2 regions of the Oceanobacter antarcticus genome follow, and region 2 is predicted to be linked to the other one. Evidence: predicted binding sites of a transcription regulator. Region 2 holds the regulator's gene; the other holds the start of a gene.
What was found. The regulator sigma-54, encoded in region 2, starts transcription at its own class of promoters, with help from an activator protein. The targets are predictions, from matches to a motif close to TGGCACNNNNNTTGCTNT.
Positions count from the first base shown of each region.

Region 1: WG929_RS05315 (MSMEG_0572/Sll0783 family nitrogen starvation response protein) is a predicted target of sigma-54. The motif match lies at 2,693-2,710, and genes of this name have one in related genera.

Region 1 is NZ_JBBKTX010000005.1:44,043-48,637, reverse strand. Features, by position in the region: gene WG929_RS05325 (nucleoside recognition domain-containing protein) at 1-660, opposite strand, end outside; gene WG929_RS05320 (aminotransferase-like domain-containing protein) at 1,029-2,429, opposite strand; gene WG929_RS05315 (MSMEG_0572/Sll0783 family nitrogen starvation response protein) at 2,786-3,268, shown strand; gene WG929_RS05310 (Nit6803 family nitrilase) at 3,282-4,280, shown strand; gene WG929_RS05305 (MSMEG_0568 family radical SAM protein) at 4,264-4,595, shown strand, end outside.
Region 2 is NZ_JBBKTX010000007.1:19,314-23,908, reverse strand. Features, by position in the region: gene mgtE (magnesium transporter) at 1-43, opposite strand, end outside; gene WG929_RS07035 (HPr family phosphocarrier protein) at 217-486, opposite strand; gene rapZ (RNase adapter RapZ) at 525-1,397, opposite strand; gene ptsN (PTS IIA-like nitrogen regulatory protein PtsN) at 1,424-1,882, opposite strand; gene hpf (ribosome hibernation-promoting factor, HPF/YfiA family) at 1,886-2,188, opposite strand; gene WG929_RS07015 (RNA polymerase factor sigma-54) at 2,240-3,730, opposite strand; gene lptB (LPS export ABC transporter ATP-binding protein) at 3,860-4,585, opposite strand; gene lptA (lipopolysaccharide transport periplasmic protein LptA) at 4,582-4,595, opposite strand, start outside.

The DNA.
Region 1 (4,595 bases), on a different contig from region 2:
CAGCGTCAGAAAGGCGGGAGCCAGAGCCGCTTCCAGTAGCTCAATCACGCCGGTCAGGCGCACCAGATTGACGGCAACCAGAGCCACCACCAGTAACGGCAAGGCGCCAATGGCAATCTCCCAGGCGTCGCTGCCAGCACGGCGAATCACCGCCATCATGCCCCGTGGCGGTTCCGTCTCGGGCATCAGTTCCTGATCGTTATTCAGTTCCACCAGACTCAGGTGTCGGCCAAAGACGTAATACGTCGCCGCTGCCGCCAGCAGGCCACCACCAAGGGCAATCAGCAGAGTCATCGGGATATTCAGCCCGGCAGCCGCCATCGGGAACACCACGTTGGCTTGCGCCAGCGCCAGTACCATGGCTAATGTCGCCGCGATATGGCGCGGTGCAGAACCCGTACGGGCCATTACCGCCAGCGTTGCCAGTGGCGCTGCAAAACTCACCATCATTACCTGAATCAGCGCAAATACGCCGAGCCCGGTCAGGCCAAACGGCTTCAGCAAGGGCGCGGTCAGCGTGACAATCCGGTTAAGCCAGCCATTGGATTCCATCCAACGCATCAGGCTCAGCATCACAATCATAATCGGCAGTAAGACGAATAACGCCAGCTCGACGGCAGACTTGCCAGAGGCGAGAATCGTTGTGGCAATCTGATCCATGCAAGCTTCCTGAAAGGTGTATTGACTGGCAGCGCAGCTAGGTCGGGCTTCGGGCTGCTCTACTGCGGAAAGCTGAATTTGGCTCTTTTTTGAGCAAATTATTGTTAAATAGAACCACTATTCGCCTCAATTCGCCTCAAATTTGCGCAAACATCGCTCAAGCCAGTCTTTCCCTCGCGACGAACGCCTAAGTCCGACAGGCTCCTGATCCGCCTATGGTACGGAATTGTTGCCGCCAGAGTAGTGGCCCATAGTAGGAGACAGAGTAGGCGACAGAGTCGTGTTCTACTGAGCCAGAGCGGTCTTTGGTGGCAGCGTTTTGGGTCACAGAGTTTTGGGTCACAGAGTTTTGCGGCCGCTGCGGAAGATTAATGCATACCGGTTGCCAGGTAGGCCGGTTGGTCAATCAGATCGGTCACCTGGTGCAGGCTTTCTTGCCACTGATCGCGGCCGATGGGGCCACCAAAACATAAACGCACCGCATCTGGAGGGTTGTTGTCGGTTGAAAAGGCGGCGCTGGAGACCGCGCTGACGCCCAGCTGGCGTAGCTGAACCGCCAGCTCGGAAGGGTTCCAGCCGGAGGCCTTGGGCAATTTTAACCAGAGATGGAATGCGCCTTCGGCTGCCACAATACGCTGCATGCCCAATTGTTCTTCAGCGATCCGCAAGCGGGCAATCGCCTCGCGACGGGTTGCCTTCAACATGGCGTCGGCGGTGCCATCGAGAATCCAACGGCTGACCAATGCATCCGTGAGTGGGCTGGACATCACATTAATTGCCCGCATTGCCGCCGCCACCCGTTGGGAATGCCGCTTGCTCGGTGTGTGCAAAAAGGCAGATCGAACGCCAGGGCCAAAACACTTGGAGGTGCCGGTAATGTACCAGGTCAACTCCGGTGCCAGTTCGGCAAAGCTGGTGGGCGGACTGTCTGCCAGCATGGTGTAGGCATCGTCTTCAATAATCGCAATCGAATAGCGTAACGCCACGTCCGCCAGGACTTCGCGGCGGCTTTGACTCATGGTGCAGGTGGTCGGGTTCTGGATGGTCGGGTTGAGGTAAATAGCCCCGACGGTGCCCTGCTTGCAGGCATCCTCAAACGGGCGTACCAGCGGGCCATCGCTATCGCGTTCCAGGGAATGCAGCTTGATGCCAAATTGCGCGGCAATGGCCTTGATTCCGGGATACGCCAGGCTTTCGACACAGAGCTCCATGCCGGGGTCGATCAGGGTGCTCATCAGGCCGACCAGTGCCGAATGGATGCCAGGGCAAATCAACAGCCGTTCGGCGCTGGCGTCGGGCAGACGCTTGTCCAGCCAGATCAGCGCGGCCTCTTTGTTTTCCTGGGTGCCTCCAAACGCCTGATAGCGCAGCATGGAGTACAAATCCTTTTGTGCCAGAACACTGATGGCGCTGTCGCGCACCTGCTCGATCAGGGTCGGAATCGCCGGTTCGATCATCAGGTTCATGGTCATCTCGTAGCTGCCGAGACTGGGGCGGACACTGGCGGTCTTGCCTTTGACAAAGGTGCCGGAGCCGGGATGGGAGTCAATCAGGCCGCGATTTTTGGCTTCCGCATAAGCGCGGGCGGCGGTGGTGTAGTTAATACCGGTCGCGGCGGCGAGATCGCGCAGGGTTGGCAGCCGGTCTCGTGCCTGCAACCGGCCGCTGTCGACATCTTCAGCGATCAGGTCGGCAATCAAGCGGTAGGCTGGTTGGCCCTTGCTGTTTCTGAGTCGGCGTGTCCAGCGTTGCAATTCGGTATTGTTCATCGCAATAGATCCAATCAATTTTAAGTGATCGTATCACAGCTTTTGATCAGAGCTGGAATATTGCTTTGTAATTATATTGATGGTGTTATTTTGGTGCTATCTCCGGTTTTTTGGCCCTTATTTCGGGCATTTATTCATAATTTAAGCACAATAATTGATGGCTTATTGATCGCATAAAACCGGGTCAGAAAAAATTTAGCGCTTTTTGAAGGGAGACTATTAACGTTTGATTGTATCTTGATTGCAATCAATGTTGGCGATATTGGCAAGCTGATTGCTCTAGTTTGATTGCATTAATTGATCGCATAAGCCGACAGGGTAGCGATCTGATTCTTATATCTAACAGGAGCATGACAATGCCAAAAGTGACTCAGCCAAAACACAAAGACGGTGATTTTTTTGTTGATTACGAAGAAAAGGTATTCGAAGACGTCAAGGCACGAGAAGGTGAGAAAGCCCTGGTCACTTTCCACACCGTTGCGTTCGAAGGTTCCATTGGCCTGGTGAACATGCTGCAAGCAACCCGCTTGCTGCGCAAAGGTTATGAAACGTCCATTTTGCTGTACGGCCCAGGTGTCACGCTGGGGTTGCAACGGGGTTTTCCGACCCTGGGTGATGAAGCCTTTCCGGGTCATCTGAACTACGCCAGCCAGCTGAAAAAATTCATGTCCGAAGGTGGCAAGGTCTATTGCTGCCGGTTTGCCCTGCAAGCCCTGTATGGCCACGGCGAGCCATCCCTGATCGAAGGTATTGTGCCGATTAATCCGCTCGATGTGATGGATCTGAAGTTGCTGCATATGCGTGACAACGCGGTGATTGTCGATACCTGGACTTTGTAGGAGCAACGCGGCCATGACGACCCATCAACAGGTGGTAAGGGCCGCGGCCGTTCAGATCGCTCCGGATCTCCGGAGCCTTGACGGTACGCTGGCCAAGGTATTGGATGCGATGGATGAGGCGGCAGCACGCGGTGTGGAGCTGATCGTGTTTCCGGAAACCTTTTTACCCTATTACCCGTATTTCTCCTTTGTGTATCCGGCGGTGGCCTGTGGTGCTGAACACCTGCGGCTGTATGACGAAGCGGTGGTGGTTCCCGGCCCGGTCACCGATGCCGTCGCAGCGCGTGCCCGCAAGCACAGCATGGTGGTGGTACTGGGTGTCAATGAACGCGATTACGGCAGTCTGTATAACACCCAGCTGATTTTTGATGCTGACGGTCAGCTATTGCTGAAACGGCGCAAGATTACGCCGACCTACCATGAACGCATGATCTGGGGGCAAGGGGATGCAGCCGGACTGACAGTGGCTGCAACCGCCGCTGGTCGGGTCGGCGCATTGGCTTGCTGGGAGCATTACAACCCGCTGGCCCGCTATGCGCTGATGACCCAGCACGAGCAGATTCATTGCAGCCAGTTTCCTGGCTCGCTGGTCGGCCCGGTGTTTGCCGACCAGATTGAAGTGACTATCCGCCATCACGCGCTGGAGTCGGGCTGCTTTGTGGTGAATGCCACGGGCTGGCTGACCGACGAGCAAATTGAGTCGATTACCCCGGACGAAAAACTGCAACAGGCGTTACGGGGTGGCTGCAACACGGCGATTATTTCCCCGGAAGGCAAGCATCTGGCTGCACCGCTGACCAGCGGTGAAGGCATGGTGGTCGCCGATCTCGACTTTGCCCTGATTACCAAACGTAAACGCATGATGGACTCGGTTGGGCATTACGCCCGTCCAGAGTTACTCAGCCTCGCCATTAACGACCAGCCTGCGCAGTATCGCCAGCCACTCGCCGCACCCGCGCTGACGTCTGCTGCTGTTCTTGTTCCGGGAGATCATGATGAATGCCTCAACTGAATCGCAGCAGCACTTGCTGACCGAACTGCAAACTCGTGGATTACGCCTGACGCACCCGGATCAACGCCACGTCAGCCGCCGGGGCGGTGCCGGGCCGTCGGATCATCAGGCGGTGACCATTAATGGCACCACGCTGATGGTGCCGATTTACAGTGAGTCGGCCTGGGAGTCGCCGTTTGCGGTCGCCAGTCTGGAGCAGGGTGAGCAAATCATCCGTCAGCAGGGCGGTCAGCAGATAACGCTTGCAGACGTCACCTTTGCCAGCTCGCCGGGGTTTTATTCCGGGGTGACTGCCGATGGCATTCCGTACTCACA
Region 2 (4,595 bases):
GGCTATGGAGTTTGGATCTGGCCTTTTCGCTGAGTTCTGCCATGGGAGCCCCGATACGGAGTGAATGGCATGATTCTAGCGTGAATCGTCGAGTGTTGCCATGTGAGCAGTGCTGAAACTACTCGCATTTATGTCGCTAGTGATTTGATTTTATAGGAAACTTTTTATGTGTTAGCGAATCTTGGCAAGCAGTGGCGACACCAGGGTGAGTACATTTTATTCGCCTTCATCGAAGCGGCGGTTGATCAGCTCGCAGAGCGCATCCAGTGCTGGCTGGGCATCGTTACCCTCGGCTTCGATTTGAATATCAGTGCCCTTGCTGGCGGCGAGCATCATCACCGCCATGATGCTTTTGGCATCAACCATGCGGTTCGGATAGCCGATCTTGACGGTAGAACCATAGGCGGCAGCAGTTGAAACCAGTTTGGCTGCTGCCCGTGCGTGTAAACCAAGCTTGTTGATGATGGTTATTTGAGTGCTGACCATCCAGGCTCCCGGAACGATGTTATTGTTTTGGGTGAGTATCAGTGACTGCCGTTGGCAGTCGACCGTAGCTCGCGGTGACGTACCTGAACGTTGCCAAATTCTTGCTTGAAGGCTTCTGCCAGCCGTTCCGATAAATACACTGAACGATGCTGGCCGCCAGTGCAACCAATCGCAACGGTTAAATAGCTGCGGTTATTTTCAGCAAAACGGGGTAGCCAACGCAACAGGTACGCCTGAATATCATTAAATAGTTCGGTGACTTCCTGTTGGCCGGACAAGAACTCGATGATGGCCGGGTCTTGCCCAGTCAGCGGGCGCAATTCATGCTGCCAGTAGGGATTGGGCAGGTTGCGCACATCGAAAACGAAGTCGGCATCCAGGGGAATGCCCTGTTTGAAGCCGAACGACTGGAACAGCACAGCCATGTCTGGAGTGATTTTCTCGGCCACTCGCAGTTTGATCAGGCTCCGCAGCTCATGTACCGACATGCGTGTCGTATCCAGAGTCAGATCCGCGAGGTTGGCGACGGGTTCGAGTAATTCGGTTTCGCGCTCAATGGCTTCCGCCAGGGAGATATTGTCATTGGTGAGCGGGTGCTTGCGCCGGGTTGAACTGAAGCGTTGTAACAGGACTTCTTCGGTGGCATCAAGAAAAACGATATCGACCTGGCGATACTGCTCCGGCAAGCGGGTCAGTACCTGGGTCAGTTGCTCTATGGCATCGGGCAGGTTACGAACGTCAACGCTGACAGCAACGTTGGCGCGTTTTTCCGCACTGTAGGGCAAGCCTGCGAGTGCTGGCAGTAAATCGACCGGTAGATTATCGATGCAATAAAACCCGAGGTCTTCAAGCACCGCCAGTGCGCTGGATTTACCTGAGCCTGAACGGCCACTGATCACAACCAGACGCATGTGCTGTCTCCGTGTTTTGGGCAAGGTCAGTTGTCGGCCAGCGCCCGTTGATACAGTTCCTGGTCGCTGCTCGCACTGCGTAATAGGTGGCGATATTGGCTCTGGCTGAAATTTTCTGCCAGGGTTGCCAGTATTTTCAGGTGGTCGTCTGTTGCTTCTTCAGGCACCAGCAAGGCAAATACAAGATCGACCGGTTGATGGTCTATGGCATCAAAGTCGATGGCCTCACGCAGGTGGAGTAATACCCCAACGGCCTGTTCACATTGTCGTAATCGACAGTGGGGGATAGCGATACCTTCGCCAATGCCGGTACTGCCAAGGCGCTCACGCCCAAGCAGACGTTCAAAAACCTCATCCGATGAGCTGCCATCCACTTCTTCAGCAATCAGCTCTGCCAGAAACTCCAGCAGTTTTTTTTTGCTGGTCATGGCGACATCGGTACGAGTACGTTCAGGCGCAAGAATATCGGCAATCGCTATGCTCATGTGTCAGCCTTGTCCGTGCTGTCGGGCAACCAGTTTTTCTTTGTGTTTCAGCACTTGCCGATCCAGTTTGTCGGCCAGCAAGTCAATGGCAGCGTACATGTCGTCATGGGATGACGTCGCATGAAAATCGGCACCACTGACGTGGAGTGAGGCTTCTGCCAGCTGGCGTCCCTTTTCGAGGGTCAGGGTAACCTGACCGGAGGTAATGGGTTCGGCATGTCGCTCAAGGCGAACCAGTTTTTCCTTGACGTATTCTTCCATGGCTGCGGTAACTTCGACATGGTGTCCACTGATATTGATGCTCATAAACGGCTCCTTATGGCTCGCTTTAAACCGAACAAGGATCGACGGGGTCGATCAAATCAACTGTTTCCGCTCATTCGATGGCGGAATCATCATTGCCTCACGATATTTGGCCACCGTGCGGCGTGCAACCTGAATTCCCTTATCTCCGAGGACGACGGCGATCTTGTTGTCACTCAGTGGCTTGCGCGGGTTTTCTTCGCTAATCAGCTTCTTGATCATGGCGCGAATGGCGGTTGATGAACATTCGCCGCCAGCATCGGTATTGACATGGCTGGAGAAGAAATACTTCAGCTCAAAAATACCACGCGGCGTGTGCATGAATTTTTGTGTCGTTACCCGTGAAATGGTCGACTCGTGCATACCAACGGCATCGGCAATATCATGCAGTACCAGTGGTTTCATAGCTTCTTCGCCCTGCTCAAAAAAGTCGAGCTGATATTCGACAATTTTGGTGGCGACTTTCAGCAGGGTTTCGTTGCGGCTTTGCAGGCTTTTGATAAACCAGCGCGCTTCTTGCAGGTGATCTTTGAGGAAGGCGTTGTCAGCACTGCTGTCCGAGCGGCGCACCAGCGAGGCGTAGTCGGAGTTTACCCGCAGTTTTGGGGCAATATCCGGGTTCAGTTCAACGCGCCATTCATCGCGGATGTTGCGCACGATCACGTCGGGCACAACGTATTCTGACTGTTCGGAGCTGATTCCGGCCCCTGGCTTGGGATTCAGCTCCTTAACCAGACGCAAGACGGCTTTGAGGTCTTCTTCTTTCAGCCGGGTTTTGCGCATCAGCGTGGGGTAGTCTTTACTGCCCAGCAAGGCAATGTAGTCACCGATCACCAGTTTGGCTTCTGCCAGCCAGGGAGTGTCGGCTGGTAGCTGGTTTAACTGCAGGATCAGGCATTCGCGCAGGTCGCGGGCAAAAACACCAGCCGGATCAAACTGTTGCAGACGTTTGAGTACGGCTTGGACTTCGTCTTCCTCAACCCCAAATTCCGGATCCATGGAACCCAGTACGTCGTCTATGGTGGTGTGGAGGTAGCCGTCGTCGTCGACACCGTCAATCAGCATGGTGGCAATCTCGCGATCGACATCACTCATGGGAGTCAGATTCAGTTGCCATTCCAGATGCCCTTGCAGGTCGTCGGAGGTGGCATGACGGGAGTCGTAGTCAAAGTCGTCGTCGCCGACAGAGCCTGAGCCGGAGGAAACGCCAGCGGTAGTCTGGAAAGTATCGTCCCAATTGCTGTCGACCGGCAGGTCATCCGGCATCTTGTCGTCCGACCACTGTTCACCCAGTTCCTGGGCGTCTGTGTCGGTCGCTGTCGCCGTGACGGCGGCTTCTCGTTCCTGATCGCCGTTGTTTTGCTGAGCATCCGTGTAGTCGTCGTGCTCGGACTCTTCGAATTCCAGCATGGGATTGGAATCCAGGGCTTCCTGGATTTCCTGTTGCAGATCAAGGGTAGACAATTGCAGCAGTCGAATTGCCTGTTGCAGCTGGGGGGTCATGGTCAGCTGCTGACCCATTTTTAACTGAAGCGATGCTTTCATACAGCGTTATAGTTCATCGGTTGTCGGCATGGTCTGTGCATTATACGCCAGCCTGTGAGGCTGGGAATGCTTTTCATGGTGTCGAAATGAAACAGCGCCGGGCATCATAGCCCTGTAAGCCAGTAAGAATCAAAGACGGAAGTCCTGACCAAGGTAGATGGCCCGAACCTGTTCGTTGGCGAGTACTTCATCGGCGCTGCCTTCGGCAATAATGTGTCCACCGCCTACGATATAGGCTTTTTCACAAATTGCGAGGGTTTCGCGGACGTTGTGATCGGTAATCAGTACGCCAATGCCGCGCGCCTTGAGCTGGCGAATGATGGCCATAATGTCGGATACGGAAATCGGGTCGACACCGGCAAAGGGTTCATCGAGCAAAATAAATGAGGGTTCGGCGGCCAGTGCCCGGGCAATTTCTACCCGGCGGCGTTCACCGCCGGAGAGTGACATCCCCAGGCTGCTGCGAATGTGCTGGATGTGAAATTCGTCCAGCAGTTGTTCCAGCTGTTGCTGGCGTTGTTGTTTTTGCAGTTCTGTGCGGGTTTCCAGAATGGCCATGATGTTGTCTTCGACGCTGAGCTTGCGGAAGATCGAGGCTTCTTGTGGCAGATAACCAATGCCTTTCTGGGCGCGGCCATGCATGGGCAGGTGACTGATGTCGTCGTCGTCAATTTTGACGCGTCCCTTGTCGGCCTGTACCAGGTTGACAATCATGTAAAAGCAGGTGGTTTTGCCGGCTCCGTTGGGGCCGAGCAGGCCAACAATTTGCCCGCTGCTGACGGCAAGGGATACGTCTTTAACGACCTCTCGGCCGCTGTAGCTTTTGGCCAGATGTTCCGCCCTGAGCGTTTTCATGGTTGTGCTT